One region of the Neobacillus pocheonensis genome, then DNA from elsewhere that is predicted to be linked to it. Evidence: a T-box and tRNA genes for the amino acid it is inferred to sense, from the RefSeq annotation. Region 1 holds a T-box; the other regions hold tRNA genes.
What was found. A T-box is a leader RNA that pairs with one kind of tRNA and senses whether it is charged. The one in region 1 lies ahead of pheS (phenylalanine--tRNA ligase subunit alpha), so its partner is inferred to be a tRNA-Phe.
Positions count from the first base shown of each region.

Region 2: it encodes a tRNA-Phe, which carries the amino acid that the T-box ahead of pheS (phenylalanine--tRNA ligase subunit alpha) is inferred to sense. The anticodon was not compared.
Region 3: it encodes a tRNA-Phe, which carries the amino acid that the T-box ahead of pheS (phenylalanine--tRNA ligase subunit alpha) is inferred to sense. The anticodon was not compared.
Region 4: it encodes a tRNA-Phe, which carries the amino acid that the T-box ahead of pheS (phenylalanine--tRNA ligase subunit alpha) is inferred to sense. The anticodon was not compared.

Region 1 covers NZ_JBCNAD010000035.1:31,220-38,745, reverse strand. Annotated here, with positions in the region: gene thrS (threonine--tRNA ligase) at 1-197, shown strand, start outside; ribosomal protein L20 leader region at 360-494, shown strand; gene infC (translation initiation factor IF-3) at 641-1,144, shown strand; gene rpmI (50S ribosomal protein L35) at 1,161-1,361, shown strand; gene rplT (50S ribosomal protein L20) at 1,399-1,758, shown strand; gene ABES02_RS19710 (DUF1294 domain-containing protein) at 1,822-2,091, shown strand; gene ABES02_RS19705 (dUTP diphosphatase) at 2,091-2,582, shown strand; gene ABES02_RS19700 (M42 family metallopeptidase) at 2,656-3,741, shown strand; gene sspI (small acid-soluble spore protein SspI) at 3,949-4,155, opposite strand; gene ABES02_RS19690 (TrmH family RNA methyltransferase) at 4,268-5,017, shown strand; T-box leader at 5,079-5,321, shown strand; gene pheS (phenylalanine--tRNA ligase subunit alpha) at 5,593-6,630, shown strand; gene pheT (phenylalanine--tRNA ligase subunit beta) at 6,687-7,526, shown strand, end outside.
Region 2 covers NZ_JBCNAD010000012.1:49-7,574, reverse strand. Annotated here, with positions in the region: gene nfsA (oxygen-insensitive NADPH nitroreductase) at 1-746, opposite strand, end outside; gene trmL (tRNA (uridine(34)/cytosine(34)/5-carboxymethylaminomethyluridine(34)-2'-O)-methyltransferase TrmL) at 802-1,275, opposite strand; gene ABES02_RS06715 (amidase domain-containing protein) at 1,347-2,219, opposite strand; gene queG (tRNA epoxyqueuosine(34) reductase QueG) at 2,297-3,427, opposite strand; gene ABES02_RS06705 (B3/B4 domain-containing protein) at 3,537-4,202, shown strand; tRNA gene ABES02_RS06700 (tRNA-Gly) at 4,265-4,338, opposite strand; gene ABES02_RS06695 (lysophospholipase) at 4,543-5,466, opposite strand; tRNA gene ABES02_RS06690 (tRNA-Leu) at 5,679-5,759, opposite strand; tRNA gene ABES02_RS06685 (tRNA-Leu) at 5,787-5,872, opposite strand; tRNA gene ABES02_RS06680 (tRNA-Cys) at 5,917-5,990, opposite strand; tRNA gene ABES02_RS06675 (tRNA-Gly) at 6,001-6,075, opposite strand; tRNA gene ABES02_RS06670 (tRNA-Gln) at 6,081-6,155, opposite strand; tRNA gene ABES02_RS06665 (tRNA-His) at 6,196-6,271, opposite strand; tRNA gene ABES02_RS06660 (tRNA-Trp) at 6,283-6,356, opposite strand; tRNA gene ABES02_RS06655 (tRNA-Tyr) at 6,362-6,446, opposite strand; tRNA gene ABES02_RS06650 (tRNA-Phe) at 6,497-6,572, opposite strand; tRNA gene ABES02_RS06645 (tRNA-Asp) at 6,745-6,821, opposite strand; tRNA gene ABES02_RS06640 (tRNA-Met) at 6,825-6,898, opposite strand; tRNA gene ABES02_RS06635 (tRNA-Val) at 6,923-6,998, opposite strand; tRNA gene ABES02_RS06630 (tRNA-Glu) at 7,017-7,091, opposite strand; tRNA gene ABES02_RS06625 (tRNA-Ser) at 7,108-7,199, opposite strand; tRNA gene ABES02_RS06620 (tRNA-Asn) at 7,207-7,281, opposite strand; rRNA gene rrf (5S ribosomal RNA) at 7,299-7,415, opposite strand.
Region 3 covers NZ_JBCNAD010000017.1:76,408-83,933, forward strand. Annotated here, with positions in the region: gene ABES02_RS08600 (ABC transporter permease) at 1-830, opposite strand, end outside; gene ABES02_RS08605 (ABC transporter permease) at 830-1,783, opposite strand; gene ABES02_RS08610 (ABC transporter substrate-binding protein) at 1,819-3,381, opposite strand; gene ABES02_RS08615 (FadR/GntR family transcriptional regulator) at 3,491-4,210, opposite strand; gene ABES02_RS08620 (hypothetical protein) at 4,627-5,052, opposite strand; gene ABES02_RS08625 (hypothetical protein) at 5,204-5,497, opposite strand; gene ABES02_RS08630 (hypothetical protein) at 5,575-5,979, opposite strand; tRNA gene ABES02_RS08635 (tRNA-Asn) at 6,247-6,321, opposite strand; tRNA gene ABES02_RS08640 (tRNA-Phe) at 6,333-6,408, opposite strand; tRNA gene ABES02_RS08645 (tRNA-Asp) at 6,456-6,532, opposite strand; tRNA gene ABES02_RS08650 (tRNA-Met) at 6,536-6,609, opposite strand; tRNA gene ABES02_RS08655 (tRNA-Ser) at 6,634-6,726, opposite strand; tRNA gene ABES02_RS08660 (tRNA-Ala) at 6,734-6,806, opposite strand; tRNA gene ABES02_RS08665 (tRNA-Lys) at 6,830-6,902, opposite strand; tRNA gene ABES02_RS08670 (tRNA-Thr) at 6,971-7,046, opposite strand; tRNA gene ABES02_RS08675 (tRNA-Val) at 7,236-7,311, opposite strand; tRNA gene ABES02_RS08680 (tRNA-Glu) at 7,351-7,425, opposite strand; partial or broken rRNA gene rrf (5S ribosomal RNA) at 7,468-7,526, opposite strand, start outside.
Region 4 covers NZ_JBCNAD010000006.1:94,036-101,561, reverse strand. Annotated here, with positions in the region: tRNA gene ABES02_RS02795 (tRNA-Lys) at 1-10, shown strand, start outside; tRNA gene ABES02_RS02790 (tRNA-Leu) at 23-107, shown strand; tRNA gene ABES02_RS02785 (tRNA-Gly) at 122-196, shown strand; tRNA gene ABES02_RS02780 (tRNA-Leu) at 202-290, shown strand; tRNA gene ABES02_RS02775 (tRNA-Arg) at 305-381, shown strand; tRNA gene ABES02_RS02770 (tRNA-Pro) at 391-467, shown strand; tRNA gene ABES02_RS02765 (tRNA-Ala) at 486-561, shown strand; tRNA gene ABES02_RS02760 (tRNA-Met) at 584-660, shown strand; tRNA gene ABES02_RS02755 (tRNA-Ile) at 688-764, shown strand; tRNA gene ABES02_RS02750 (tRNA-Ser) at 782-874, shown strand; tRNA gene ABES02_RS02745 (tRNA-Met) at 911-984, shown strand; tRNA gene ABES02_RS02740 (tRNA-Asp) at 988-1,064, shown strand; tRNA gene ABES02_RS02735 (tRNA-Phe) at 1,078-1,153, shown strand; tRNA gene ABES02_RS02730 (tRNA-His) at 1,185-1,260, shown strand; tRNA gene ABES02_RS02725 (tRNA-Gly) at 1,269-1,342, shown strand; tRNA gene ABES02_RS02720 (tRNA-Ile) at 1,351-1,427, shown strand; tRNA gene ABES02_RS02715 (tRNA-Asn) at 1,463-1,537, shown strand; tRNA gene ABES02_RS02710 (tRNA-Ser) at 1,541-1,631, shown strand; tRNA gene ABES02_RS02705 (tRNA-Glu) at 1,644-1,715, shown strand; gene ABES02_RS02700 (nuclease-related domain-containing protein) at 2,272-2,973, opposite strand; gene glgB (1,4-alpha-glucan branching protein GlgB) at 3,444-5,393, shown strand; gene ABES02_RS02690 (glucose-1-phosphate adenylyltransferase) at 5,335-6,480, shown strand; gene ABES02_RS02685 (sugar phosphate nucleotidyltransferase) at 6,568-7,526, shown strand, end outside.

The DNA of each region.
Region 1 (7,526 bases):
TGGATGGCCGCGACGAAAAAATCGGCTACAAAATCCGTGAAGCCCAAATGCAAAAAATACCATATATGCTGGTTGTTGGTGACAAAGAAGTCGAGGACGGAGCTGTTAACGTCCGTAAATATGGTGAGCAAAACTCAGAAACAAAGCCATTTGCAGAGTTTCTTGCTTCACTTAATGCTGAAGTAAAAAGAGGATAAATGATGAAGAGAGGCTCTCCTCTCTTTTTCTTTTGAAAAAAAACTATTGAATAATTTTTGGTTTCTTGCTAAAATAAATTTCGTTGTCATGAAAATAGTTTGTTTGACATGAGTACTTTGCTTATGTTATAGTTACTAAGGTAAAAATTGAATACTTGTTTTTGGGAAAAGAAGAAGCACCCGCTTCTCACCTGATTTGACGCTGTTAAAGCTGTTGACAGGTTTTACGTGAACTTTTTTGTTTATTACTTATGTCTCGTAAAGTGTGGGTGTGTTCATCCGCACTTTTTTATTTGTGTACTTAATGAAAAGCACTGCTTGATCCTGTCGATTCTACACGGTGTCACAAATCATGGTTTGAACGGTGAGCCTTTCTAGTCTTCTTAAACCTGATGAAAGTATTCTTGATAAAACCTTGGAGGTGGCTAACTATTAGCAAAGACATGTTGTTAAATGAGGGTATTCGCGCTCGTGAAGTTCGCTTAATTGATCAAAATGGCGAGCAATTAGGAATTAAATCCAAAAACGAGGCGCTTGAAATTGCTGGAAGAGTAAATCTTGATTTGGTACTTGTTGCACCAAATGCAAAGCCTCCAGTAGCCCGAATTATGGACTATGGCAAATTTAAATTCGAGAATCAAAAGAAAGAAAAAGAAGCTCGAAAGAATCAAAAAATCATCACTACTAAAGAAGTTCGTCTAAGCCCAACGATTGATGAGCATGACTTTAATACAAAGCTTCGCAATGCTATTAAGTTCTTGGAAAAAGGCGACAAGGTAAAAGCTTCAATCCGTTTCAAGGGCCGGGCGATTACACATAAAGAAATTGGTCAACGCGTTTTAGACCGTTTCTCAGAAGCATGCAAGGAAGTAGCGACTATTGAGTCACATCCAAAAATGGATGGCCGAAGCATGTTCTTGGTTTTAGCACCTAAAGCAGATAAGTAATAAGGAGGATATCCCAATGCCAAAAATGAAAACTCACCGCGGCGCTGCAAAGCGTTTCAAAAAGACTGGATCTGGACAATTAAAGCGTGACCACGCTTATACAAGCCACTTATTCGCTAACAAATCTACAAAAGCAAAGCGTAAGCTTCGCAAAGCATCACTTGTTTCTAAAGGTGATTTCAAACGCATTCGTCAATTATTAACTAACATGAAGTAAAATATCGATTGATTGATATATCTAGGAGGGAAATTACATGCCACGTGTAAAAGGCGGTACTGTTACTCGCAAACGTCGTAAAAGAGTTCTTAAATTAGCTAAAGGTTATTTCGGTTCAAAACATACATTATATAAAGTTGCTAACCAACAGGTTATGAAATCATTAATGTATGCATTCCGCGATCGTCGTCAAAAGAAGCGCGACTTCCGCAAACTTTGGATTACTCGTATCAACGCAGCAGCTCGTATGAACGGTCTTTCTTACAGCCGTTTAATGCATGGCTTAAAGCTTGCTGGTATTGAAGTAAACCGCAAAATGCTTGCTGAATTAGCAGTTAGCGATGCAAACGCATTTGCTGAATTAGCAAACGTTGCAAAACAATCTTTTAATAAGTAATTTTTATAAATGCCATTCTCTTTGATGAGGATGGCTTTTTCTATAAAGGGGGGAAATTGCTGAATGGCAATTTTGATAGCAGCCTATTTAATCATAAATATCGCTGGTCTTGTGATCATGTGGGAAGATAAGAGGCGTGCTAAAAAGCATGAGTACAGAATCCGCGAGAGGACGTTATGGCTAGTGGCACTGTTTGGAGGAGCGGTTGGTACGACAGCAGGAATGCAGTTTTATCGTCATAAAACGAAGCATTTATCGTTTAAACTTGGTTTTCCCATTCTTGCAATACTAGAAATAGTTCTGCTTATAAAAGTCCTAGGAGTGATTTCGTAATGAAACTTGAAAAACTGTTTCAAATGCAAAAAGCTTTGGATACCCATATTCAAGAAAACCATCAGTTGCAAAAAGAAAATTTATTTAGCAGGAAAGTTCTTGCCTTACTCGTAGAAATCGGAGAATTGGCGAATGAAACGAGATGTTTTAAGTTTTGGAGTGTGAAACCTTCCTCGCCAAAGGACGTCATCCTTGAGGAGTTTGTCGACGGTATTCATTTTATTTTATCACTGGGAATTGAATGTGGATTTGACCAGAAGGATTTAAATTTGTCTATGAAGCCATCATCGTTGAGTCCTACAGATCAATTTTTGAAGGTCTATGAAGGAATAAGTCTTTTTCAAACCAGCAAGAGCTTTGAAGATTATAAAACACTATTTGAAGCATACCTGAAATTGGCTTCATTGCTTGGAATCAGCTATGAAGAAATGGAGCAGGCATATTTTCATAAAAATGAAGTAAATTATCAAAGACAGCAAAATAACTATTAGCTGAAAATTTGTTAATTTACTAGTGGATTCGGTATAATGAATGCTGTACATACATAAAAGGGGGTCGAAACAAATGGCAAAATTAGATGAAACATTGTCGATGTTAAAAGAATTAACTGATGCCAATGGTATTCCCGGCAATGAGCGTGCAGTACGCGAAGTCATGAAAAAATACATAGCTCCTTATGCCGATGAAGTCACAACGGATGGTCTCGGCAGTTTAATTGCGAAAAAAGTAGGTAAAGAGGGCGGGCCGCGAATCATGGTAGCTGGTCACCTTGACGAAGTCGGTTTTATGATTACTCAAATTGATGATAAAGGCTTCCTTCGATTTCAAACCGTCGGCGGCTGGTGGGGACAGGTTATGCTTGCACAGCGCGTGACAATTGTTACGAGAAAAGGTGATGTGACAGGGGTTATTGGCTCAAAACCTCCACATATTTTATCACCGGAAGCCCGCAAGAAGCCAGTTGAAATCAAAGACATGTTTATCGATATTGGTGCCTCAAGCCGTGAAGAAGTGATGGAGTGGGGCGTACGTCCTGGTGATATGGTCGTTCCATATTTTGAGTTTACCGTAATGAACAATGAAAAAATGCTTTTAGCAAAAGCTTGGGATAACCGAATCGGCTGTGCGATTGCGATTGATGTCTTGAAGCAGCTTAAGGGTGTTGACCATCCAAACGAAGTGTATGGAGTAGGAACGATTCAAGAGGAAGTGGGTACTCGTGGTGCGCGCACTTCAGCATCTCAAATTGAGCCGGATATCGGTTTCGCGGTGGATGTCGGTATTGCTGGCGATACGCCAGGAATTACTGAAAAAGAAGCCATGAGCAAAATGGGCAAAGGTCCGCAAATTATTTTATATGATGCAACCCTTGTTTCCCATAAAGGCTTGCGTGACTTTATCACAGACCTTGCCGATGAACTGAACATCCCATATCAATTTGATGCCATCCCTGGCGGTGGAACCGATGCAGGTCCAATTCATATTACACATAATGGTGTTCCGGCGTTGGCGATTACGATCGCGACTCGATATATCCATACTCACGCGGCAATGCTTCACCGTGATGACTATGAAAATGCCGTTAAGTTGATTGTTGAAGTGATTAAGCGTTTAGATCGTGAAACTGTTGATAAGATTACGTTTGAATAATATTAAATGTGAGATCCCCGGCTGAGGTTTAGCCGGGGATTTTATTTGTTTCGCAGATAAATGCTGTAGTTTCGCAGATAAATTGGTAATTATCGCAGATAAATCACGGATTTTCACAGATAAACTGTATTTTTCCGCAGATAAATCAAATTTTCCCATAAAAATAGCCGTCAACCGGACTCGATCGACAGCTTTGTAAAAAAATTATTACTTTAACCCGCTTTCCAGGGTTGCAAGCATCTCTTTTTTCTCTTCTTCAGATGAATTTTTCCAAATGACTTCGAACAATACACCAAGACCAGGAAGCATTTTTTCTTCACCATTTTGAATGGCATCAACGATTGTATCTTCTAACTGATCTTGTGAATTTCCGGAAACATTGTGAATAATGGCATTTCGCAAATTTAAATTCATAAACAACACTCCTTTATTAACCTATTCTTTAATATCATTTCTATTTTTTGGTTTTATTATGTATCCTAATTGGGCTATAATGAGAAAATCAATAAAGTAAGGAGATCCAGTTTTGAAACACATTGAATCAGTCAATAATCCTAAAGTAAAACAATGGAAAAAGCTTTTAACGAAAAAAGAGCGGGATCGGTCCGGTACATTCTTAGTAGAAGGCTTTCATTTAGTGGAAGAAGCTCTCAAACAGGGGGAGCAAGTGTTAGAAATTATTGTTTCCGAAAAAGTAGGTGTGCCGCCGCGTTGGGACACTGCCGGTACGCCAGTTACCCTTGTAACCGAAGAAATTTCAAATTCACTTTCGGAGACGGAAGCACCACAAGGAATTTATGCAGTGTGCCGCCAGCCTGATCAAGGGGCTTTAGATGCAAAAACTTACCTGCTCATTGATGCGGTTCAGGATCCAGGCAATCTCGGCACAATGATTCGCACAGCCGATGCAGCGGGAATTGATGCGGTCATCGTCGGCCGAGGCAGCGTCGATATTTTCAACTCAAAAGTTTTAAGGTCGGCACAGGGAAGCCATTTTCACCTGCCGATCATCAGAGGTGACCTGCACGAATGGACCTCTAAGCTGAAAGAAAAAAATATTCCTTTATTCGGAACAGCACTTGAAGGAGCCTCTGCATATACTGATACTTCAACCAATGAATCCTTTGCACTCATTGTCGGGAACGAAGGCAGCGGAGTGAACAACGAACTGCTCGCAAACACCACCGCTAACCTTTATATTCCGATTTACGGTAAAAGCGAATCACTCAATGTGGCTGTTGCTACCGGTATTCTTTTATACTATTTAAAAAAATAACTACAAACTTGTTTGAAACGCCAGAAAAATTATTATATAATATTTAACAATGTTGATAATTTTAAAGACAATGACGGAGAATAGTATCTTGCCTGTTATTCATTTAGGGAGAAAGTGCCGTGACTGAAAGCACTTTTATGGAAATGACAAGAGAATTCACCTCCCGAGTCGGCATCGGGACCATTTTTTATAAAATGTAAAGATGCACCGGCACATGCCGTTATCCGAATGAAGCGAACACTAGTGTGTTATACATATGGTGTTTACAAGGGTGGTACCGCGAATTCAAAACCTCGTCCCTTTCCAGGGATGGGGTTTTTTTATTTTTTTGGCTCTGTTAAACGATTTTGTTTTTTTATACTCTGTTGATTGGAGCGGAAGGCGCTCGACTCCTGCGGGAGTACGGGGCAGGGGAGACCCCACAGGCGCTAATGCGCCGAGGAGGCTCCCTGGCACGCCCGCGGGTTTGCTGAGCGCCTGGAGCGGAAATCAACAGCCAATTTAACAGAGCCAATTTTTTAAAAAAGCTCATTCGACCCATTATCATATTTCCAAAATGTTAAGGAGGAAAAGACATGCAAGAACGTTTAAAGGAATTGCAGGAAGAGGCTATTCAGAAAATTGAACAGTCTGCAGACTTAAAAGAATTGAATGACATCCGTGTTGCTTATTTAGGAAAAAAAGGTCCTATCACTGAAGTATTGCGCGGAATGGGCAAGCTTTCAGCAGAAGAGCGCCCGGTTATGGGAGCACTTGCGAATGAAGTTCGCGAAGCGATTGCGGTCAAAATCGAAGCAAAACAAAAAGGATTAGAGGAAGCAGCAGTCCTTGAAAAACTAGCATCCGAAAGCATTGACGTAACTCTACCAGGACGCCCTGTAAAGGTTGGAAACCACCACCCGCTGACTAGAATCATTGAAGAAATTGAAGATTTATTCATCGGTATGGGATACGAGGTTGCAGAAGGTCCAGAAGTGGAACAGGACTATTATAACTTCGAAGCGCTGAATTTACCGAAAGGCCACCCAGCCCGAGACATGCAGGATTCCTTCTATATTACAGAAGAAATTTTGATGCGTACACACACATCACCAGTTCAAGCACGGACAATGGAAAAGCACCAAGGCAAAGGTCCAATAAAAATTATCTGCCCAGGAAAAGTTTATCGCCGTGATAATGATGATGCGACACACTCACATCAATTCATGCAAATTGAAGGACTTGTGGTCGGCGAAAATATTCGCATGAGCGATCTTAAAGGAACCTTAGAAGTATTTGCGAAGAAAATGTTCGGTGAGGACCGTGAAATCCGCTTACGCCCAAGCTTCTTCCCATTCACAGAGCCATCTGTTGAAATGGATATTTCTTGTAAAATTTGCGGCGGCTCTGGATGCAGCGTATGTAAGCAAACAGGCTGGATAGAGATTCTTGGCGCTGGCATGGTTCATCCAAACGTCCTTGAAATGGCGGGCTATGATTCTAAAAAATACACTGGCTTTGCCTTCGGGATGGGACCAGAGCGAATTGCCATGTTGAAATATGGTGTCGATGATATTAGACACTTCTATACAAACGATGTAAGATTCTTAAAGCAATTCTCGAAACACGAATAATACTAAAAGCGGAAGCCCCTAGGCGCTGTAGCTAGATAATAGGAGGAGATGACGACATGTTCGTTTCATATAAATGGCTTCAGGATTATGTAGATTTAACTGGAGTGTCAGCAGCTGAATTAGCTGAAAAAATTACTAAAAGCGGGATTGAAGTTGAGGGTGTAGAAATCCTTAACAACGGCATAAAAGGTGTTGTTGTCGGCCATGTGGTGGAGCGTGAACAGCACCCAAATGCTGATAAATTAAGCAAATGTCTTGTTGATGTTGGTGAAGGAGAGCCTGTGCAAATCATTTGCGGAGCGCCGAATGTAGCCCAAGGACAAAAGGTTGCGGTAGCAAAAGTTGGAGCAGTGCTTCCAGGTAATTTTAAAATTAAACGGGCGAAACTTCGCGGTGAAGAATCGAACGGCATGATTTGCTCACTTACTGAGCTTGGAATGGAAGGTAAGGTTGTACCAAAAGAGTATTCTGAGGGAATCTTTGTTTTCCCTGCGGATACTGAAGTTGGTATTGATGCACTTGCACAATTAAATCGTGATGATGAAGTTCTTGAGTTAAGCTTAACTCCTAATCGCGCCGATGCATTAAGTATGCTGGGTGTTGCATATGAAGTGGCTGCGATTTTGGGCCGGGACGTAAAGTTACCAGAAACTGACCTGCAGGCATCTTCTGAAAAAGCATCTGACTATGTGAAAGTTGTTGTAGAAGCAAAAGAAGATAACCCTTTATATGTAGCAAAAATGATCAAAAATGTAAAAATTGGCCCATCACCGCTTTGGATGCAAACACGCTTAATGTCAGCGGGAATCCGTCCACATAATAATGTGGTCGATATTACGAACTATATTCTTTTAGAATACGGCCAGCCGCTTCATGCGTTTGACTATGATCGTTTA
Region 2 (7,526 bases), on a different contig from region 1:
CGTAAGTCCAATTTATTCTTTTGAATAAACTCCTTCATATACATTCTATTTTGTTTTTCAAGCATTTTGCCCATCTGCTCTGTCCAGCGGTCTCTTCTTTTTCCGCCTGTTCTTTGATTATAGTAGTTAGAAATCAGATCATCATATTCTTCAAGCTGACGGTCATAAATTTCTGGATCTTGTTCATATTCGTCCTCATGGTAAATATGTTCAAACGGAAGCCTTGGTTTTCGGTCTGTCTGTTTTGTGGGATATCCAACAGCTAGTCCAAACAAAGGAATTACACGCTCTGGTGTTTTTAATACCTTTTGAACCTCTTCCAGCTGATTGCGAATACCACCTATGTAACAAATTCCTAGTCCCAGAGATTCCGCAGCAATAGCGGCATTTTGTGCTGCTAGCGAAGCATCGATGAGAGAAACCATAAATTTCTCCGTACTTTCAATCGATAGGCTCACATCTTTTTGTTCTTTTTCTCCAATAAGGGTATGGCGAAACAGGTCTGCACAAAAAACAAAAAAATGTCCGTTTTTCTCTACATATTCTTGGTTGCCTGCTAGTTCAGCTAACTTTCTTTTCTTCTCCTTATCCTTTACACCAATGATTGAGTAAGCTTGAATAAAGCTTGAGGTTGATGCTGATTGGGCACACGATACAATTGTCCTGATTTGCTCGTTAGTTAAAGGCTTGTCCTCAAAGTGCCGGAGTGAGCGATGATTAAGAATGGTTTCAATAACGTTGTTCATATCTTTGTTCCTTTCTATAAACGAAAGGAGGTCCCTAATAATAGGCCTCCTTTGTTTACTTTAAATGGGCATAGTCTTGCTGGCGCAGTGCTTCATAAATTAGTATTGCTGCTGTATTGGAGAGGTTTAGTGAGCGAATGTTTTCATTCATTGGAATCCTTAAACTAACCTCTTTATTTTTTTCAATAACGTCCTTTGGAAGACCCGTCGTTTCACGCCCAAAGATAAAATAATAATCTTTCTCTGGATTGCTGTAATCAAAACTACTATGCGGCTTTTGTCCAAATTTTGTTAGGTAGAAAAATTCCCCGCCAGCATTTTTTTCGTAAAACTCCTCTAATGAATCATAATATACAATATTTACATGCTCCCAATAATCCAAGCCCGCTCTTTTTAACATCTTATCATCTGTTGAAAAGCCGAGTGGCCGAATCAAATGTAAATTGGTATCGGTTCCTGCACAAGTTCTGGCAATATTTCCTGTATTAGATGGGATTTGTGGTTGATATAGTACTACATGTATGGACACGAATTTCACCTCAGATAAATAACTCTATAAAAAATTATACCACTATGTTGACTGCTTTCAACATTAGTGCCTCAATCGAGGATATGGTAAAACTTATATTTAATATTCGGTGTATAGGCTGAAGAATCCTCATATGCCCAATATCTCATTCGGCTATTGTACGTGTGTGCATTAACTAACGGCATTCCATTTGCATCCTTAGCCGTGATAATCGTATTGTGGTTGAACCTGCCATCCCCTTCAAAATCATAGCAAATTACATCTCCTAATACCAATTGGTCAGGACTACTAACTTGCTTTGCCCTTAAACCGATTGTTGAGTTAGATAAATACAATCTTAATGAGTTAGCAATGGCCCAACTAAAACTCCAGTTATGATTTTGCATCCACCATCCAGCACCACGGCTCGGGTAGCCTCTCATAGGCGCTCCGCCTACATGGAGACATTGGGAGATAAAATTCGTACAATCATTTTCAAACTTTTTATAGGCAGGATTATAGCTATTCCACCAGCGTTCAGCATATTGAATTGCTTTTAAGCGGTTATATTGAAAACTTAAGCGGTCATGGTTATCAGCAATGAAAGGCTGAGAATCCCCCACATGTAGGGATCCATTTTCTACAGGCTTTATCTCCCCATCCATTATTAATGTTTCCTTATAAAATTTGGCTAATCTTTCTTCAACTTCTTCCTCCATGTAAAGATTGCCTTTTTGTTTAATTAAATATTGATAATGTGCATTGTATCTTATAGATTGGAATTCCTCTTCATTCGTTTTTTCGATAATCCTTCCAGCTGCCTTCACTTTCACGATTTCTGCAGACCTTTTTGCTAATGATTCTAGTTTCCTCTCTGCTTTTGAAAAATAATCCTTAGGACTTCTATGGTTCGCAACAAATTGCTGTGCCCTTTTTTCAAATAGTTCCTGAAGAATTTCACGCATTTTCTTCACCCCTTTCCTTTCATACATATGAAAGAAGATGAAAAAAAAGAGCGAAACCCTTTGGCCGCTCCGATAGATCAATTTTTAAAGCTTAATCCTTTTTCAATCTCAATTTGCACTTCTATGTCGGTTTCCTGCTCTTTTGCCTTTTTCAATGCTGCATTTGCGGTTTCACCGCCAATTTTACCAAGTGCCCAGGCTGTCGTCCCTTTTATTGCAGCGCTTGGTTCATTTTCTAAAATGGTAATTAAATCGGGGACTGCCGTTTCATCCTTAAAATGGGCAAGAGCGATAATGGCATTCCGTTGAATTGGCTTTTTCCCTCTCCACGATCCTGCTACAGAACCAAACTGATTTTTAAATTCACGGTTACTTAATTTTAATATCGGTCTTAATAATGGTTTTGCAATCTCAAGGTCTGGCTCCATTTCTTTATGAAAATGAAAGTTTTTTCCCTTATTATGAGGACAAGCTGTTTGGCAGGAGTCACAGCCATAAATGCGATTTCCAATCTTTTCTCTAAACTCATCTGGAATAATTCCTTTTGTTTGCGTTAAAAATGAAATACAACGTTGTGCATTAATTTGCCCTCCCTGGATCAATGCACCTGTTGGGCAGGCTTCCAAACATTTTGTGCAGGTCCCACATTGATCTTCTATTGGTGTATCTGGCACAAATGGGATGCTGGTAATCATTTCACCTAAATAAACATAGGAGCCAAATTCAGGGGTGATAATGGCGCAGTTTTTCCCGCTCCAGCCAATTCCTGCTCTTTCTGCAACCGCACGATCTGAGAGCTCGCCTGTATCGACCATTGATTTTAAACGAGCTTCCGGTACCTTTGATAAAATAAACTCTTCCAGCTTTTGGAGCCTGTCTTTGAGAATATGATGATAATCCAGGCCCCATGAAGCCCTGCTAAAAATCCCTCTTCTTTCTCCCTTTTTACTTTCAACCCGTTCATTCATTTTGGAAGGATATGCGAGGGCAATCGAAATAATGGATCTAGGTTCTTCCAGAAGATTAGATGGATTAACTCGTTTCTCAATATCAGGCTCTTCAAAACCAGATTGGTATCCAAGTTCTTGTTGTTTTGTTAGTCGATTTTTCAACTCAGTGAATGGGTCAGCGCTAGTAAAACCGATTTTATCAATACCGATTTCTTTACTGTAAGCAATAAGTTCCTCTTTCAATTTGTTAATCTCCACTTTTTTCCCCACCCTTCCCGAATATTGATCTATTTTAGAGGTCGTTTAATTATTGTTAGGACATCACTTTATGATAAACTATTTTCAATGATTTTTGGAGGTGGGAATGTTGGAAATTCAAGTTTCATCAGACCTTTTCATGGAGATTCCTAATTTTAAATTAGGCGTTATCGAATATAAGGGGATTACGGTTGGTGATTCACCACAAATGCTTAAGGGACGACTCCAGATGTTTCAGGAGTCTATATTTTTTGAATTAGAGGATAAAACGGTAACGGATTTTCCCGGCATTAAAGAATGGCGTTCTATTTTTAAAAAGCTTGGCAAGGATCCAAATCGGTACCGTCCTTCTGCGGAGGCTCTTTTCAAGAGGATTCAAAAGCAAAATTATCTTTCATCTGTTCAAAGTGCAATTGATATTAATAATTTTTTCTCGTTACAATATCAAGTTCCTATCGGTATTTACGATCTGGATTGTTTGGAAGGACCTGTGGAGGTTCGGGTAGGTGTGGAGGGCCAGGAGTACATTGGATTAAATGGTCGCTCTAATTCATTGGACCGGCTTATAATAGCATCTGATTTGATTGGACCGTTTGGGAGTCCTTTCGTTGATTCTGTAAGAACACCAGTAACCTTAGATACCAAAAATGCTCTTCAAATTATTTATTTGAGACCATCAACAGATTTGGAAAATGCTAATAGACTGACGGAATCGTTAATGAATATGTTTATTCAAATACACGGCGGAGAAGGTACGTTTCGAGTTTTGGGTTGATAATAAAAAAACGCAATGCATCGTTCTCCATTGAAACGGTACACTGCGTTAGTTAATATGTATGGAGCGGGTGATGAGAATCGAACTCACAACATCAGCTTGGAAGGCTGAGGTTTTACCACTAAACTACACCCGCATTTATATACAAGATTTAAATATCGTGTTGACTTTTATAATATTAAACCCAATTCTTCATAAAGTCAAGTGATATCTGCAGTTTTTGTCGAATAAAATAGAAAAACATAATTTATGGGAAACAACATGCGTTCATAGTGCCCAGGACTTACTAAAAAGTAATCCTCCGGGCACTATCAATGGCTCAGAGTGCCCGGTGCTGTACTCAAACATGTCTCCCAATCCAATTGATAATATCAGCATAAACATCTTCTTTATTCGTTTCATTCAATATCTCATGACGAGCACCTTCATACAACTGATAAGTTACATCTTCAATTCCTGCCTGTTGATATGCCTTAAATGTTTTCAAAACACCTTTGGCATTACTTCCAACAGGATCTTCCCTGCCAGAAATTAAGAAGATTGGTAATTTAGTAGGAATCATCTTAAGGTTTTCTGGTTTATTAATGGATTCAATTCCTGTAAGTAAATCATTAAAGAAACCTGAAGTGAATATTCCACCACACATAGGATCCTCAATATACTTATCAACTTCTCGGTCTTCCCTACTTAACCAATCAAATTCTGTACGGGTGGGTTTGAAACCTTTATTATAACTTCCAAACGTCAAATTATTTAACAGTGAGCTAGGTGTCTGAGGTCCCTTCTTTCTCATTTCCCTTGCAGCAATTAGCTGGCCGATTTTCCCCATGATTCCAGGATTACCACCAGTCCCACTCAATATTACACCAGCTAGATTATCCCCATATAACTGAATATACCGTCTTGATAAAAATGAACCCATACTATGCCCAAATAAAATAATTGGGACATCGGGATATTCTTTTTCTATTCTGGTGGTGAGTAGATGCATATCGCGTACTACTTTTTCAAATCCCTGCTCATCTGCAAAATAGCCGCTGCAATTATTTAATTGAGCAGTTATTCCATGTCCACGATGATCATTGCCATATACAATGAAGTTATGGGAAACTAATTCGTTTGCAAAATTATCATAACGCTCTATATGCTCGGCCATTCCATGAGCAATTTGAATAATTGCATTTGGCCTTGTTTTACTTTCTGAATCCCATTTTCTCGTAAAAATTTCAACACCATCATCTGATTTAAAGGTAAATGATTTCATGGCACCCATCCTTTATACGAGTGTTTATTATAGAAAAAAACTCCCGCATTTGCTCATTATAAAGAACATTGTGTGAGTCTCGTTTTCTCTTAAACATTAATAAACTTAACCTGAATATAAAAGAGGGATAAAAAATTGTCAATTACTTTTGAAATTTAGATACAATCCAAAATAAAAAACGCTTCTCATAAAAATGAGAAACGTTTTTGTGATACCGGTGGTCGGGGTCGAACCGACACTCCAGAGGAACACGATTTTGAGTCGTGCGCGTCTGCCAATTCCGCCACACCGGCGTAATGAAATTGTTTTAATAAAGCTAATGCCGAGGACCGGAATCGAACCGGTACGGTAGTCACCTACCGCAGGATTTTAAGTCCTGTGCGTCTGCCAGTTCCGCCACCCCGGCTAAATATAATAACCTGTTCTAAACTAAACTAAACATAAAAATTATGGAGGCGGCAACCGGATTCGAACCGGTGGTAAAGGTTTTGCAGACCTCTGCCTTACCACTTGGCTATGCCGCCATATAATTATTGGAGCGGAAGACGGGATTCGAACCCGCGACCCCCACCTTGGCAAGGTGGTGTTCTACCACTGAACTACTTCCGCGAAAATGGCTGGGCTAGCTGGATTTGAACCAACGCATGTCGCAGTCAAAGTGCGATGCCTTACCGCTTGGCTATAGCCCAATGTTAAAACAAATTAGAAATATTTTTATTGAAAATATTATGGGGCGACTGATGGGAATCGAACCCACGAATGCCTGAACCACAATCAGGTGCGTTAACCACTTCGCCACAATCGCCACAATATAATTGGCAGGGGTAGTAGGAATTGAACCCACACCAAAGGTTTTGGAGACCTTCGTTCTACCTTTAAACTATACCCCTATAAATGGTGGAGGGGGACGGATTCGAACCGCCGAACCCGGAGGGAGCGGATTTACAGTCCGCCGCGTTTAGCCACTTCGCTACCCCTCCACATATAATATACACAATACAATTTATGGTGCCAGCAATATAGAATCAAATGGTGGCTCAGGACGGAATCGAACCGCCGACACAAGGATTTTCAGTCCTTTGCTCTACCGACTGAGCTACTGAGCCATATTAAATCAATTTCCTACAATTAATATGAGGTAAGGCCTTTGCTCAAAAGAACTCTCGTTCTTTCTCGCAGATTGCCTCTGAAGCTTAATCGATGATGTAAGCAATCTGCTCTACCGACTGAGCTACTGAGCCATATTAATAAATTCTATTGAGCCATTTCCATTTAAAATGGCGGTCTGGACGGGACTCGAACCCGCGACCTCCTGCGTGACAGGCAGGCATTCTAACCAACTGAACTACCAGACCGTATTGCGGGGACAGGATTTGAACCTGCGACCTTCGGGTTATGAGCCCGACGAGCTACCGGACTGCTCCACCCCGCGACGATTAAAATATTTTATGAATTATGGTGGAGGATGACGGGATCGAACCGCCGACCCTCTGCTTGTAAGGCAGATGCTCTCCCAGCTGAGCTAATCCTCCAAATTTATGAAAGTTATTTGGTGACCCCTACGGGATTCGAACCCGTGTTACCGCCGTGAAAGGGCGGTGTCTTAACCGCTTGACCAAGGGGCCATATCAGTAATTTAAATGGCGGAGAGCAAGGGATTTGAACCCTTGAGACAGGGTTACCCGCCTACACGATTTCCAATCGTGCTCCTTCGGCCACTCGGACAGCTCTCCATATAAATGGCTCCGCAGGTAGGACTCGAACCTACGACCGATCGGTTAACAGCCGATAGCTCTACCACTGAGCTACTGCGGAATAATTATAGTGTAACAGCCTGGCAACGTCCTACTCTCACAGGGGCGCATGCCCCAACTACCATCGGCGCTGAGAAGCTTAACTTCCGTGTTCGGTATGGGAACGGGTGTGACCTTCTCGCCATTATTACCAGACCATTTATACGACACTATTTTATTATAATGTCTTTTTAATATTTTTCAAGAGGTAATTTTAAAAAATTTCATTCCCTCAAAACTAGATAATCCAGAAGAAGTTTGTAAAAA
Region 3 (7,526 bases), on a different contig from region 1:
TATTTACGAATTCTTGGATCAAAGGTTTGCTGTAATCCGTCACCTAGCAGATTAAATCCGAGAACAACCAAAAAGATGGCCATTCCAGGAAAAATAGTCGCATACGGAGACTCGGTCATGATGGTTTGGGCCTGGTTCAGCATGCTGCCCCATGATGGAGTTGGCGGCTGCACGCCTAATCCTAAATAGGATAAGGAGGCTTCTGCAAGAATTCCTGATGCCATAGCCAGAGTGGCTTGAATGATAATTGGATTAAGGGCATTCGGCAGGATATGACTGAAAATAATGCGAAGATCTTTGACGCCTGTCGCTTTGGCCGCATGAATATATTCCATATTGCGAAGCTGCAGTACCTGTCCTCTTGTAATCCGGATAAAAGCGGGGGCAAACCCAATCCCAATGGCGATCATCGCATTTCCAAATCCATTTCCCAACACAGCGGCAATCGCCAGTGCCAAGATAAGGAATGGGAAGGCCTGCATGGCATCAACGGAACGCATGACCACCCATTCATCCCAGAATCCGCCAAAGTATCCGGCAAGAAGCCCAATCGGAACACCAATGAGGATAGCAATGCCTACAGATAATAACGCTGCTTTAATCGAAATTTGGGCTCCATAAACGACTCGGGAGAAGATATCCCGTCCTAAATCATCCGTTCCAAAAAAATGCTCCCCGCCAGGCGGCAAAAGAATAGCATTATAGTCTTGGGCGTTCGGATCAAAAGGGGCCAATTGATGAGCAAAAATTGCCATTAGAATCAAAGAAAGAATAATAACCCCACCGAAAACGCCTAATCCTGACCGCAAAAACTTTTTGAATGTCTTCATTATGAAACCCCCTTGCCCGCTTTGATTCGAGGATCGATCACGGCATAAAGCAAATCAACGACTAGATTTACACCAACAACCAATACGGCAGATACTAAGATAGCTCCTTGTACGGTTACATAATCACGTTTAAAAACAGATTCTACGATGAGTCGGCCAAATCCCGGAATGGAGAAAATCGACTCGGTAATCACCAATCCGCCAAGAAGTCCGGCAATCATCAATCCGGAGGTAGTAACAACCGGAATCATCGCATTGCGGAGAACATGTCCTAAAATGGTCTTCACTTCATTTAGCCCTTTCGCTTTAGCGGTACGGACAAAATCCATATTGACTACCTCGAGCAATGAAGAGCGAAGCATTCTCATTAGTACCGCCGATTCCCGAAGACCTGTGGCCAAACAAGGTAAAATCATGGCCATCAAATTCTGTACCGGATTTTGTGCAATCGAAACATAACCAGAGGCCGGAAGCCAGCCTAAATGAACAGAAAAATAAATAATTGCCATCATCGCCAGCCAAAAGCTGGGGATACTCATCCCGCCCAAGGCAACAAATGTACTGGTATAGTCAAGGGCAGTTCCTCTTCTAACGGCAGCAAGGATACCAGCAGGAAAAGCAATCAGTAATGCGACCACAAAGGTACCAATCGTTAATTCAACCGTAGCAGGCAATCGTTGGGAAATCAGTTCGGTGACAGGAACCCGATCCATGATCGATATTCCCAGATTTCCTGTCAACACATGCCCGACCCAGGTAAAGTACTGAACAACAATAGGCTTATCCAATCCTAATTCTGCCCGAAGTGATTGATAGGCTTCTGGTGTCGCCTCTTGACCAAGAATGACCCGGGCTGGATCACCCGGGATCAAATGGATCAGAGAAAAGGTCAGAACCGACACTAGGAAGAGAATCGGAATGGTCAACAGCAAACGCCTTACGAGAAATTTCATGTCCTTCTCCTCCTCATCGTGTTTTCAAAAGGATCTTATTTCTTGTCTAATTTTTGTGTATGGATGATGCCGTCTGGTATATATTCAAAGCCTGTAACTTTCTTAGAGACACCAAAACGGTTGAAGTCATGGTAAATATGCACGTATTCAGATTCATCATGGACAATTTCCATCGCTTGATCATAAATCGCCTTACGCTTGACTGGATCCAATTCAACTCGAGCTTGCTTAGCCAAGTTGTCCAATTCTGGGTTTGAAATAGACGCATAGTTGTTTGGCTGACCGGTTACGACGAAATCGAAGAAGCTTTGATCTGGATCGGGACGTCCTGACCATCCGAGTTGAAGCGCTTGGAATTTATGATTAGCCCCATTTTCCAACATCGTACCAAACTCGACTTTCTCTAGTTCTACCTGAATTCCGTAAGGCTTTAACATGTTCTGAATAACAGCCCCGAACTGTTCATTGACAGGAGAGGTACCGATTTGTAATTTAAAGCTGAATCCATCTGGCTTTCCACCCTTGGCCAGCAAGTCCTTAATTTCTTGTTTATTTGGCTTTTCCACTTTATCCGAATCTCCAAATGCCAAGTTACCTGGTCCGAACGGAGAGTTTGCAGGTGTTCCAAAGCCGTCAAGGACTACTTTGATGAAAGCGTCACGGTCAACTGCCTTATTTACTGCTTGGCGAAGGAACTTATTCGTGAATGGCTCTTGTTTGGTGTTCAGGTAGAACCCTTGGTAAGCCATTCCGGCTTTAGCAACCACTTTTGCAGTCGGATTATTATCTAATCCTTTAATTTCCTTTGTCGGAACTTCATCTATGAAATCAAGTTGACCAGATTTTAAGTTTTGCACTGCTGCTGTACCGTTCGTAAATACTTTGTAATTCAATTCATCAATGTTTACTTTACCATTCCAATAGTTTTCATTCTTTTTCAACGTAACATGGTCGCCATTAACATGTTCCACGAAAACATAGGCACCTGTTCCTACAGGGTGGTTCAAGTAATCATCGCCATACTTCTTCACCGCTTCAGGAGATACCATCATTCCTGAACGATCGGTAAGGATCGAAATAAACGGAGAGAATGGTTCAGATAGTTCAACCTTCACTGTTTGCGGATCGATGACATCAACTTTTTGGACAAAATTCATTTCATTCTTACGACGGGAATTGTCTGCTTTATCACGCTCGATGTTGAACTTTACAGCCTCGGCATTAAATTCAGTACCGTCATGAAACTTAATTCCAGTCTTTAATTTAAAGGTATACACCTTTCCATCCTGAGAAACCTCATAGGAATCGACTAGGACAGGGACAATTTTTCCATCCTTGTCGAGGTCAAAAAGTTTATCATAGATGCTGTTTTGAACTTGGCGATCAACGAGAGCATTGGATTGGCTAGGATCTAAGCTTGGCGGATCCGCTTTTAGACTGATGTTAATCACTTTTTTGCCGGCTGGCGTGGAAGCCGCAGGCTTTTCAGCAGATTTTCCAGTCGATGCAGACTGATTCCCCCCACTGCATCCGGTCATGGCGATCATCGATCCTATAATAGCTGTTGCAAATGTAAATCGAGCCTTTTTACTTAACATAATTTCAACCCCAATTATGATTATTTTTTATTTTTAAGCCACTATCTAAATCTGAAAAATATTTATTTTCTGAAATTTCTTTTCAAAAAAAATGGTTACCTATGAGTTCTTATTGTTGTTCTGTTTTCTCCCGCTGCTGCTCTTCTCTCTCCCATTTTTCATGCAGCTTTTCATAACGAATGGCTACGTCATACAAATGTTCCCTCATCATTTGTCTCGCTTGCTCGACATTATGCTCTTTGATTGCCCGATAAATTTTCTCGTGGAATTGGATAGTAGTTAGCTTATCCGAAATCAAAAGCATTTCTCTTTTAGCTGAGGTAAGAAAATCTGTAATTGATTCATAGACTTTCATTAAAACCTGATTTCTTGTCGCATGGACAATGGCTTGGTGAAATTTTTGGTCCGCTTCGAGAATAGGTAAATTCATTTGGATCGCTCTCTTCATCATTTCCAGGGATTGCTCCATTTGAACAAAGTCCTCATCTTTTGCCACTTCCGCTGCTTTTCCGCAAATTTCAACTTCAAGCATCAAACGAAACTCCATGAGTTCTCGAGAACTTTTCGGATCGAGCAGAGCGGACACAACATGCTTGTGGACGATGTCGCTAAAATCCGTTTTTTTGACAAATACGCCAATCCCCATGCGCTTCTCCACGACCTGCATATCCACCAGGCTATTTAAGGCTTCTCTCACGGAGGATCTGCCTACCTTCAATGTTTCCATCAGCTCACGTTCCGAATGTAGTTTATCACCTACCTTGAACGTCCCTTTCTTAATTTCCTCTAATACATATTCAGTTACAAGACTACTAACTTTTTTCGACATGCTCAGCACCCCATTCAATTTACTTGTCTTATGTACTTACCTGTCTTATGCGTCTTACATGTCTCACCTGTCTGATGGGTTGGATTAATTTTATTTAATATTCAAACTATTATCAATGGTTAAATATAACTAAAATATTATTGTGTTATATAGGTCAAAAGTTCCAGTTAGTGCCAGAGGGACGGTTCTCCTGGATTTTAATGAGGTTATTGTCTGCCACAGGAACCGTCCCCCTGAGATATAATCCATGGAAGTCGATCTACTTGTTTAGGAAGGATTCAATGCCCGAATTAATTTTGTTAATGCTTTTAAGTGGTACGATTTTCACATGAATGTCTTCCTTATTTAATACAGGGAATTTCCCGCTGTTTTGAAACTTCTTCCAGTCACCGTGCATAAATCGATGCATATAATCCTCAAATTGATAGATATCCCCACCGATTACTTGGCTTTTCAAGTAAGTGGAATACACTTCGTTTCGTAAGCATAAAACTGCTAAATCCTTGCATATAGCTCAATTGCGACCAATAGATAATATCCTTCGCCGTAACAAAAGCGTCTATTAACATATAGATAGCCAATGGAAAAAGAAGAGTGTAATAACTGAACAAGCTCCCATGATCTCTTAATAGATAAATAATCGACCGCTCGTTTAGGATGGAAACAATCTTATAAATCAAATAAATCCATATCGGAAGCACAATGATGGTTAATAGGATACTGACCCATGCACCTCTTTTAACCACAGCTAACAGGGCGGGAATAATTTCAACATGAGCAAAAAGACCAACAGAAAGTAAAATAACGAACACAATGGAAACAAAACTTAACTTAATCTGCATTTTTTCCCATATTCCTTTTTTTCCATATTATTCATCCATAAATCCTTAAATATTCCGTCGTATACCATTTATTTTAATCATAAAACTCCACAGGGACGGTTCTCATGGCTTAAAAAAGCCGTGAGAACCGTCCCTGTGGTCGCCTGGTCTATTAAAACCAACTTCTTCTTCTAGTCTGCTCGGGGGCATCGAATGATTTAGATTGATTTTCAGAAGAGGTAGTAGTCGAATTCTGATTTCTCTTACCCCTTTCAATTAACCTATCCAGTTTTTGAATGGCCCTTTCAAGTTCTAATTCTGTTAATTCACCTTTAGCATATAAACTGCACAACATTCCATATGCAATTGCTTTTGTATCAATATCTACATTGACAGTTAAATCTACATCGGAGTTACCGCTATTTCTAACCAAACTTTTTAAGCGATTCTCGTTTGATTTATCCATTTTCCACCCTCCTTAAAATCATAAAGGGGATACCAGATAATAGTATCCAGCATCCCTAGAACCGACTATCCATGATATTAGTATTTATGTTTATCTTTATTTTTTTCTTTGTCTTTGTCTTTATCTTTTTCTTTGTCTTTTTCTTTGTCTTTTTCTTTATCTTTTTGTTTTTGCTTTTGGTCCTGCTTTTGGTCCTGCTTTTGCTCCTGTTCCTGCTCTGAATCCGCATTTGATTTTGAACGTACTTTTGCACGAGATTCACTATCAACCTTAATGTCAATATAAACACTTGAATTGCCGCTATTAGAAATATTTGCTTTCGCAGAGTTCATATTTTTGTCTTTTAAAGAAACGTCTGTATCATTTTCTGCTTCGTTGTTGTTTTTGTTTTTATTCATATTTTCAACATCAACATCATTTCGTACTTCATTACTTTTTTTACTGCTTTTTTTACTAGAATCCTTTTCTTTTTTATTTCCCATCGATGATATCACTCCTTTCTCTATCAGATACTATTAATTTATTCAATTTACTTGTAAGTGTTCGAACAAGCATATACATAAATGCGGATTTTTTGTTAAAGTTTTAATGCTCATGGCCTATGATGAAGAAAGAGTCTACTACTAGAAGCATCTCTTTTGTTGTGACCGAGGATGTCAGGAAATAAATTCATAGATATGCAAAAAAGCCGATTTCCCTTTTCAGGAAATCGACTTTTGTATCATTATTAGCTATATCAAAAAATAAAATGGCTCCGCAGGTAGGACTCGAACCTACGACCGATCGGTTAACAGCCGATAGCTCTACCACTGAGCTACTGCGGAATAATCAGTAATGGTGGCTCAGGACGGAATCGAACCGCCGACACAAGGATTTTCAGTCCTTTGCTCTACCGACTGAGCTACTGAGCCACACTTAATCTATATATCAACAGTAGAGTTACCTACTGGGATAAAAGTGGCGGTCTGGACGGGACTCGAACCCGCGACCTCCTGCGTGACAGGCAGGCATTCTAACCAACTGAACTACCAGACCAAATTGCGGGGACAGGATTTGAACCTGCGACCTTCGGGTTATGAGCCCGACGAGCTACCGGACTGCTCCACCCCGCGACGATTTAAGTAATAGTATTATAATGGAGGAGGAAGAGGGATTCGAACCCCCGCGCGGTTTGACCCGCCTGTCGGTTTTCAAGACCGATCCCTTCAGCCAGACTTGGGTATTCCTCCATATAAGTGGAGCCTAGCGGGATCGAACCGCTGACCTCCTGCGTGCAAAGCAGGCGCTCTCCCAGCTGAGCTAAGGCCCCATGTTGATAGGATAAAACTTTGATGAGCCATGAAGGACTCGAACCTTCGACCCTCTGATTAAAAGTCAGATGCTCTACCGACTGAGCTAATGGCTCATACTTAGATGATTTCCTACAACTAAATTGTTGTAAGTCAGATGCTCAAAAAAAGCAAAAAGTATTAATGGTGCCGGCTAGAGGACTTGAACCCCCAACCTACTGATTACAAGTCAGTTGCTCTACCAATTGAGCTAAACCGGCGTAATGTTGAGTTAATATATATTTTGAACTCGCTGGATAGTTTTCGTCATCCTGACCTCAGAAAGCATATGCAAGCAGCAGCTCGGTCAGTATGCTGAAGACTATTCAAGGAGCCTATTCGTTCGTGCTCTACCAATTGAGCTAAACCGGCACATAATGAAAATTATTTTCGCTTTCGCGAAAAAATTCTGGTGGAGGATGACGGGATCGAACCGCCGACCCTCTGCTTGTAAGGCAGATGCTCTCCCAGCTGAGCTAATCCTCCAAATTAATGAACATTATTTTCGCTATCACGAAAAAACTTTGGTGACCCCTACGGGATTCGAACCCGTGTTACCGCCGTGAAAGGGCGGTGTCTTAACCGCTTGACCAAGGGGCCAAAATGTAAAATGTGCAAAATAATAGCCCCAATAGGGGCTTAGCCTGGCAACGTCCTACTCTCACAGGGGCGCCTGCCCCAACTACCATCGGCGCTTAGAA
Region 4 (7,526 bases), on a different contig from region 1:
TGGCTCACCATTAATTGAATATGCGGGTGTGGCGGAATTGGCAGACGCACCAGACTTAGGATCTGGCGCCGCAAGGCGTGGGGGTTCGACTCCCTTCACCCGCACCATTTAATTTAAATATGCGGAAGTAGTTCAGTGGTAGAACACCACCTTGCCAAGGTGGGGGTCGCGGGTTCGAATCCCGTCTTCCGCTCCATGATTGCCGGGGTGGCGGAACTGGCAGACGCACAGGACTTAAAATCCTGCGGTAGGTGACTACCGTACCGGTTCGATTCCGGTCCTCGGCACCACTTGTTTTAATAAAGCGCCCGTAGCTCAATTGGATAGAGCGTCTGACTACGGATCAGAAGGTTATGGGTTCGACTCCTTTCGGGCGCGCCATTAATATTACGGGAAGTAGCTCAGCTTGGTAGAGCACTTGGTTTGGGACCAAGGGGTCGCAGGTTCGAATCCTGTCTTCCCGACCATGTACTTCACATCAATTCGGGGCCTTAGCTCAGCTGGGAGAGCGCCTGCTTTGCACGCAGGAGGTCAGCGGTTCGATCCCGCTAGGCTCCACCAATTTAATCTTAATTTAACTTATGGCGGTGTAGCTCAGCTGGCTAGAGCGTACGGTTCATACCCGTAAGGTCGGGGGTTCGATCCCCTCCGCCGCTACCAAATGTAATTTCATTAGAACTTTAACTTGGACCTTTAGCTCAGCTGGTTAGAGCAGACGGCTCATAACCGTCCGGTCGTAGGTTCGAGTCCTACAAGGTCCACCAGTAGCTTTATATAATATGGAGGAATACCCAAGTCCGGCTGAAGGGATCGGTCTTGAAAACCGACAGGCGGGTTAAACCGCGCGGGGGTTCGAATCCCTCTTCCTCCGCCATATTATCTTTTGAAGCAAATAATTAATTTTTACCGTCGCGGGGTGGAGCAGTCTGGTAGCTCGTCGGGCTCATAACCCGAAGGTCGCAGGTTCAAATCCTGCCTCCGCAATTTGGTCTGGTAGTTCAGTTGGTTAGAATGCCTGCCTGTCACGCAGGAGGTCGCGGGTTCGAGTCCCGTCCAGACCGCCATTTAAATGGAAATGGCTCAGTAGCTCAGTCGGTAGAGCAAAGGACTGAAAATCCTTGTGTCGGCGGTTCGATTCCGTCCTGAGCCACCATTTATTTTAATTTCAAATAACTTTTATTATGGCGATTGTGGCGAAGTGGTTAACGCATCGGATTGTGGTTCCGACATTCGAGGGTTCGATTCCCTTCAGTCGCCCCATGTAATATGCGGGTGTAGTTTAGTGGTAAAACCTCAGCCTTCCAAGCTGATGTTGTGAGTTCGATTCTCATCACCCGCTCCATTATTAATGGGCCTATAGCTCAGCTGGTTAGAGCGCACGCCTGATAAGCGTGAGGTCGATGGTTCGAGTCCATTTAGGCCCACCATAGTTTTTTGCAAAAGCAAAATAACTTACCAATATTCCGCAGTAGCTCAGTGGTAGAGCTATCGGCTGTTAACCGATCGGTCGTAGGTTCGAGTCCTACCTGCGGAGCCATATAGAGAAGTACCCAAGTGGCTCAAGGGGCTCCCCTGCTAAGGGAGTAGGTCGGGTAACCGGCGCGAGGGTTCGAATCCCTTCTTCTCTGCCATTTATTTTTTTTGGCCCCTTGGTCAAGCGGTTAAGACACCGCCCTTTCACGGCGGTAACACGGGTTCGAATCCCGTAGGGGTCATACAAAAAAACTGATGATATAAAGTCATCAGTTTTTTTGTGCTTAAAGACTTAAAATACTTCAATTAATTAATAATATTATGAGAGTAAATATAGAGTTCAATTATTTAGTGTTTATTTAAAGACAGGACCTGTTATGAAAAAATATTGAATCAGTAATTAAGGTAATTGAGTACACGGTGAAACCAAAAGAGAGACACCGAGTCCGCGATGAAGGCTATAGAGGACACGGTGAAATCAAAAGAGAGACACCGAGTCCACGATGAAGGCTATAGAGGACACGGTGAAACCAAAAGAGGTACTGAGTCCACAATAAAGGCTATTGAATCTTTGTCTCGGAAAAATATTTCATTCGTACCATGACCATCGACCCAATCTTTTTACATCATAGTTTCTTAAAAGAACCCTGCTGATCCTCTTTTTAGTTCCCACGCTGCCACACCAATAATAAACAATATTGGTAGTGATTTTTATTTCTGGAAACAATAGTTTTATTTCCTCTACAGAACGTAAAATGGCACTCTCAATCCTTTCTTCATACCCGCAATCACCACAAACTATAATCCTTTTATCTGATGAAATAGATAGGTTAAACGTTCTGCAGTCCCACAGGTAAAACCTTTATGAAAATTTTTGTATTCATATTCTGGCTGAATTGAAAATGGAGATTTTGTCTGATGCAAAAAAACTAGTTTTTCAGCAAGCAGCTTATGCTGATGATTAAGACTTGACTGTCTTATATTTAATTTTTTCATGTAAAGATTTAATTGTGATGGAAAGATAAATGGCAGGTTTGGGGAAGCATGATACAAGGTAAACTCGGGGTTAATAAATACAGCATTTGCTTCAATGGGTAAATTGCATCCAAGGTCTTTGAGTAATGGCCGAAGAAAGGATTTGCCGCGATTCACCTGATCTACGGGATTTTGATATTCTTTTCCTTTAATTTTTTTAAAAATACCATTTTCAAGGGTAAAGTCGCCATTAAAATTTTTTACTTCAAAAAAGTTTACTGTTTGTTGAAAGATAATCGTTGTATCAATTTGAACATTCGAATTATTCAGCTTTAACAGCAAATCGTTTAAAATAAAACACTCACTCTGAAGCTTTTCTGTCAACAAATCAAACTTTACTTCCCCTTCATATCCTTTCTCAAGATTCAAGTAGTGCTTTTTCACTTCTGCAGATAAATCCATCCGTGTGTTTAAAATTCGCAGCAGTTTTAATTCATTTGATTCTGTCCTAGTTTTAAACGGCATATCAAACTTCCTCTCCTTATGAAAACTCTATATAAATCATAATTAATAAACCATGGAATATAAAGAAAAGTATGAATTATTTGTTAACGTTTAAAAAGTTATATCGAAATAATATCATGCAATCCAATAAAAGATTGTTATTTTAAAATAATAACCCAACAACTTAAAATATAACAGAAAACGTTGATAACGCTTACAATAATAATGTTGTACTAGCACAAGAGATTATCAAACGACCTAAAATTAAATAATAATTCTTCACCTATTTCATAAAAAAACTTTATATTTTTTTGTCGATTTCAGAAAGATAAAAGATTGTTTTATGTCTAATACTGTCGAAGTGTGTCGATGAGTGGCGGCAAATAGCGGTTATTGTCAGAAAAGATAAAAAAGTTTTTCGAGGAATATTATTCATTTGCACTTATAATTGGACTTTGAAATACATATTTTCAATGGGAATGAGGAGAGCCATGACAGTGAATACATTGTTTCCGACTGAGTATCAGCTACACCTTTTTCACGAGGGAAATTTCTTCCAAAGTCATCAGCTTTTTGGCGCTCATATCTTTAAGAATTCCGATAAAGTATATACACGATTTTGCGTATGGGCCCCTAATGCCTTTCAGGTGAGGCTCACTGGGGATTTTAATAACTGGAATGGTGAAGGGTATGAATTGCAAAAAGTAAATGATGAAGGGGTTTGGATTATCATCATTAATCAAAACCTCGAAGGTAGCGTATATAAATATGAAATAGTAACACAATTTGGAGAAAGGCTACTAAAAGCCGATCCATACGCCTTTTATTCTGAATTAAGGCCCAAAACCGCATCCATAGTTTATCCTTTAGACAACTATAATTGGCAGGATAACCAATGGATGAACAGGAGAACGGCCCGAAACTTTTTATCAGAGCCTGCCGTCATTTATGAGGTTCATTTAGGGTCTTGGAGGAAAAAACAAAATGGTGATTTCCTTACATATGAAGAACTAGCTTCAGAGCTTATACCCTATGTAATTGAACATGGATTTACCCACATAGAAATATTACCCCTTGTTGAACATCCTCTCGATGCCTCGTGGGGCTACCAAGGAACAGGGTACTTCTCGGTTACATCCAGGTATGGTACACCAGATGAATTCCGCTATTTAGTAGACCAATGTCATCAGCATGGAATAGGTGTCATCCTTGACTGGGTTCCTGGCCATTATTGCAAGGATGCCCATGGATTATATCGATTTGATGGTACACATATTTATTCCTATCACTATGAAGGCGATAGAGAAAATGCTATATGGGGAACAGCCAACTTTGACCTTGGTAAAGGTGAGGTGCAAAGCTTCCTCATTTCCAACGCACATTTTTGGATAGATAATTTCCACATCGATGGTTTTCGAATGGATGCGGTTGCCAATATCATTTATTGGCCGAATGGAACTAATGAGAAACGTGAAAATCCATTTGGAATCAATTTCTTACAGAAATTAAATAAGGAAGTCCATGAATATCATCCTCACTTTTTAATGATTGGAGAGGACTCCACCGATTTCCCTAATGTAACAACCCCAGTTAGCTATGGGGGTCTAGGCTTCGACTATAAATGGAATATGGGCTGGATGAATGACATGCTTGAATATATGGAAACTCCTCCATATTCACGGGCACATGTGCACTCCAAGGTAACTTTTTCACTTTTATATGCTTATTCAGAAAACTTTATGCTCCCGTTTTCACATGACGAAGTCGTTCATGGTAAAAAGTCGCTTTTAGATAAGATGCCGGGAGAATATTGGGAAAAATTTGCCCAGTTAAGGCTATTGCTTGGCTTTATGTTTGCACACCCAGGTAAGAAATTATTATTTATGGGCTTTGAACTTGGACAATTTGCAGAATGGAAAGATAAAGAACAACAAGATTGGAACTTACTGGAATATGACATGCATCGTAATTTAAATTCATATGTAAAAGTATTGACTAAGGTTTATAAGCGCTCGAAACCGCTCTATGAACTAGATCACCAACACGATGGATTTGAATGGATTGATGTCAATAACAGTAATCAATCGATTTTTTCCTTTATTCGTAAAGGAAAAAAAGAAGAAGATACATTAGTCATCATTTGTAACTTTACAGGTGTAGGCTACCCTGACTATAAAATAGGGGTTAATCAACCTGGTGAGTACCGGGAAATTTTAAATAGTGATCAAGAAGAATACGGAGGGAAAGGTTTAATCAATAAAAAGACCATCAAGGCTATAGAGGAACCATTCCATGGTAAACCATACTCCGTTAACTTAACAATAGCACCATTTGGTTTTCATATCTTAAGACCGGTTAAAAAACGAAAGGAGAGAAAGGGAAATGGCAAAGAAGAAGTGCGTAGCAATGTTGTTGGCAGGGGGAAAAGGAAGCAGACTTAATTCGCTGACAAAGGATTTAGCGAAGCCTGCTGTACCGTTTGGAGGAAAGTACCGAATTATCGATTTTACGTTGAGCAATTGTGCCAATTCTGGCATTGATACCGTTGGAGTTTTAACACAATATCAGCCGCTTCTTTTAAATTCGTATATTGGAATTGGTAGTGCCTGGGACTTGGACCGGAAGGATGGCGGGGTAACCGTTTTACCTCCGTATGCGGAATCTTCCGAAGTCAAATGGTATACGGGCACAGCAAGTGCTATTTATCAGAACTTGAACTATCTCAAGCAATATCAGCCTGATTACGTTTTAATCCTGTCAGGGGACCATATTTACAAAATGAACTATGAAAGCATGCTTGAATATCATATTGAAAAAAGGGCAGATGTCACCATTTCCTTAATTGAAGTTCCATGGGTCGAGGCGAGCCGTTTTGGGATTATGAATACGAACGAGGATTTGAGAATAGTAGAATTTGAGGAAAAACCAAGCGACCCAAAAAATAATCTTGCTTCCATGGGCATTTATATTTTTAGTTGGAATACACTCAAAGAATATTTAGAAATGGATGCACGGAATCCTGATTCCAGTCATGATTTTGGTAAGGATGTCATTCCACTTCTTTTAGAAGAAAATAAAAAGCTATATGCATATCCGTTTAAAGGCTATTGGAAGGACGTCGGTACGGTTCAAAGCCTTTGGGAGGCAAACATGGATTTATTAAAAGAAGAATGTGATTTAGACTTGTTTGATTACGACTGGAGAATCTATTCGGTTAATCCAAATCAACCGCCGCAATATATTTCTCCGGATGCGGTTGTCAAAGAGTCACTTATTAATGAAGGATGTACGATTGAAGGGGAAATCGACAAATCTGTTCTTTTTCAGGGTGTAACGGTTGGAAAAGGTTCCTCTATTAAAGAATCGGTCATCATGCCAGATGCCATCATTGGCAATAACTGCCTAATTGAAAAAGCAATTGTGCCGTGCGATGTGCAAGTACCAGACGGAACGGTTATCCGCTCCTTCGATGACGAAATTATTCTTGTAACCCAAGAAATGCTTAGCGGGTTGTATCCTGCTTATTAATAAACGGCTGGATTATTCAGTCAGTATAACCACTAGAGTGTCAGCATTATCTGCAATTTTTAATAGATTACAGGAGGGACTAAAGTCGTGAAAAGAAAGCTATTAGGCGTCATTGATGCCACCACATACCATGATGATTTGGAAGATTTATTAACACACCGTTCCCTGGCAGCACTTCCGTTTGCTGGACGCTACCGCATCATTGATTTTGTACTTTCGAATATGGTCAACTCAGGCATTCGAAGCGTTGCTATTTTTCCAAAAATGCAGTACCGCTCATTAATGGATCACTTAGGGTCAGGAAAAAATTGGGACTTAAACCGAAAGCGTGATGGTTTATTCTTTTTCCCATCACCGATTGTCGATAACGATGGAAATAAAATTGGATCGTTTGAGCATTTTGCGGCTAATCTTGACTTTTTCAAGCGAAGCACTCAAGAGTATGCGATTATCTCCAATTGTTATACGGTTTTTAATATGAACTTTAGACCAATCCTCGATTGGCATCTACAGTCTTCCTGCGATATTACTGAAATCCATCATAAAGATGGCGGCTCAATGGAAATGTATTTAATTAAAACATCGTTATTAATAGAATTGATTGAAACGAGAAACGAAACAGGGTACACATGTATGAAGGATGTCGTCCAAGATTTTGATCATCAATACACGGTTTGCCATTATGAATATAACGGTTATGCCGTTATGATTGATTCAATTGAAAACTATTTCTCTACCAGCATGAATTTATTAAAGACAGACGTATGGAAGCAATTATTTTTAAAGGAAAATCCGATTTTAACGAAAGTTAAAGATGAACCTCCAACCAAATATGTAAAAGGTTCACTAGTGAAAAATGCGATGATTGCGAATGGATGCGTAATCAATGGAACGGTTGAAAACAGTATTATCTCTCGAGGAGTAAAAATCGGGAAAGGTACCGTCATTAAAAACTGTATTATTATGCAAAAATGTCAAATTGAAGATAATTGTTACTTAGATTCTGTTATCTTAGATAAAGATGTAAAAGTAGAAGCAGGAGCACA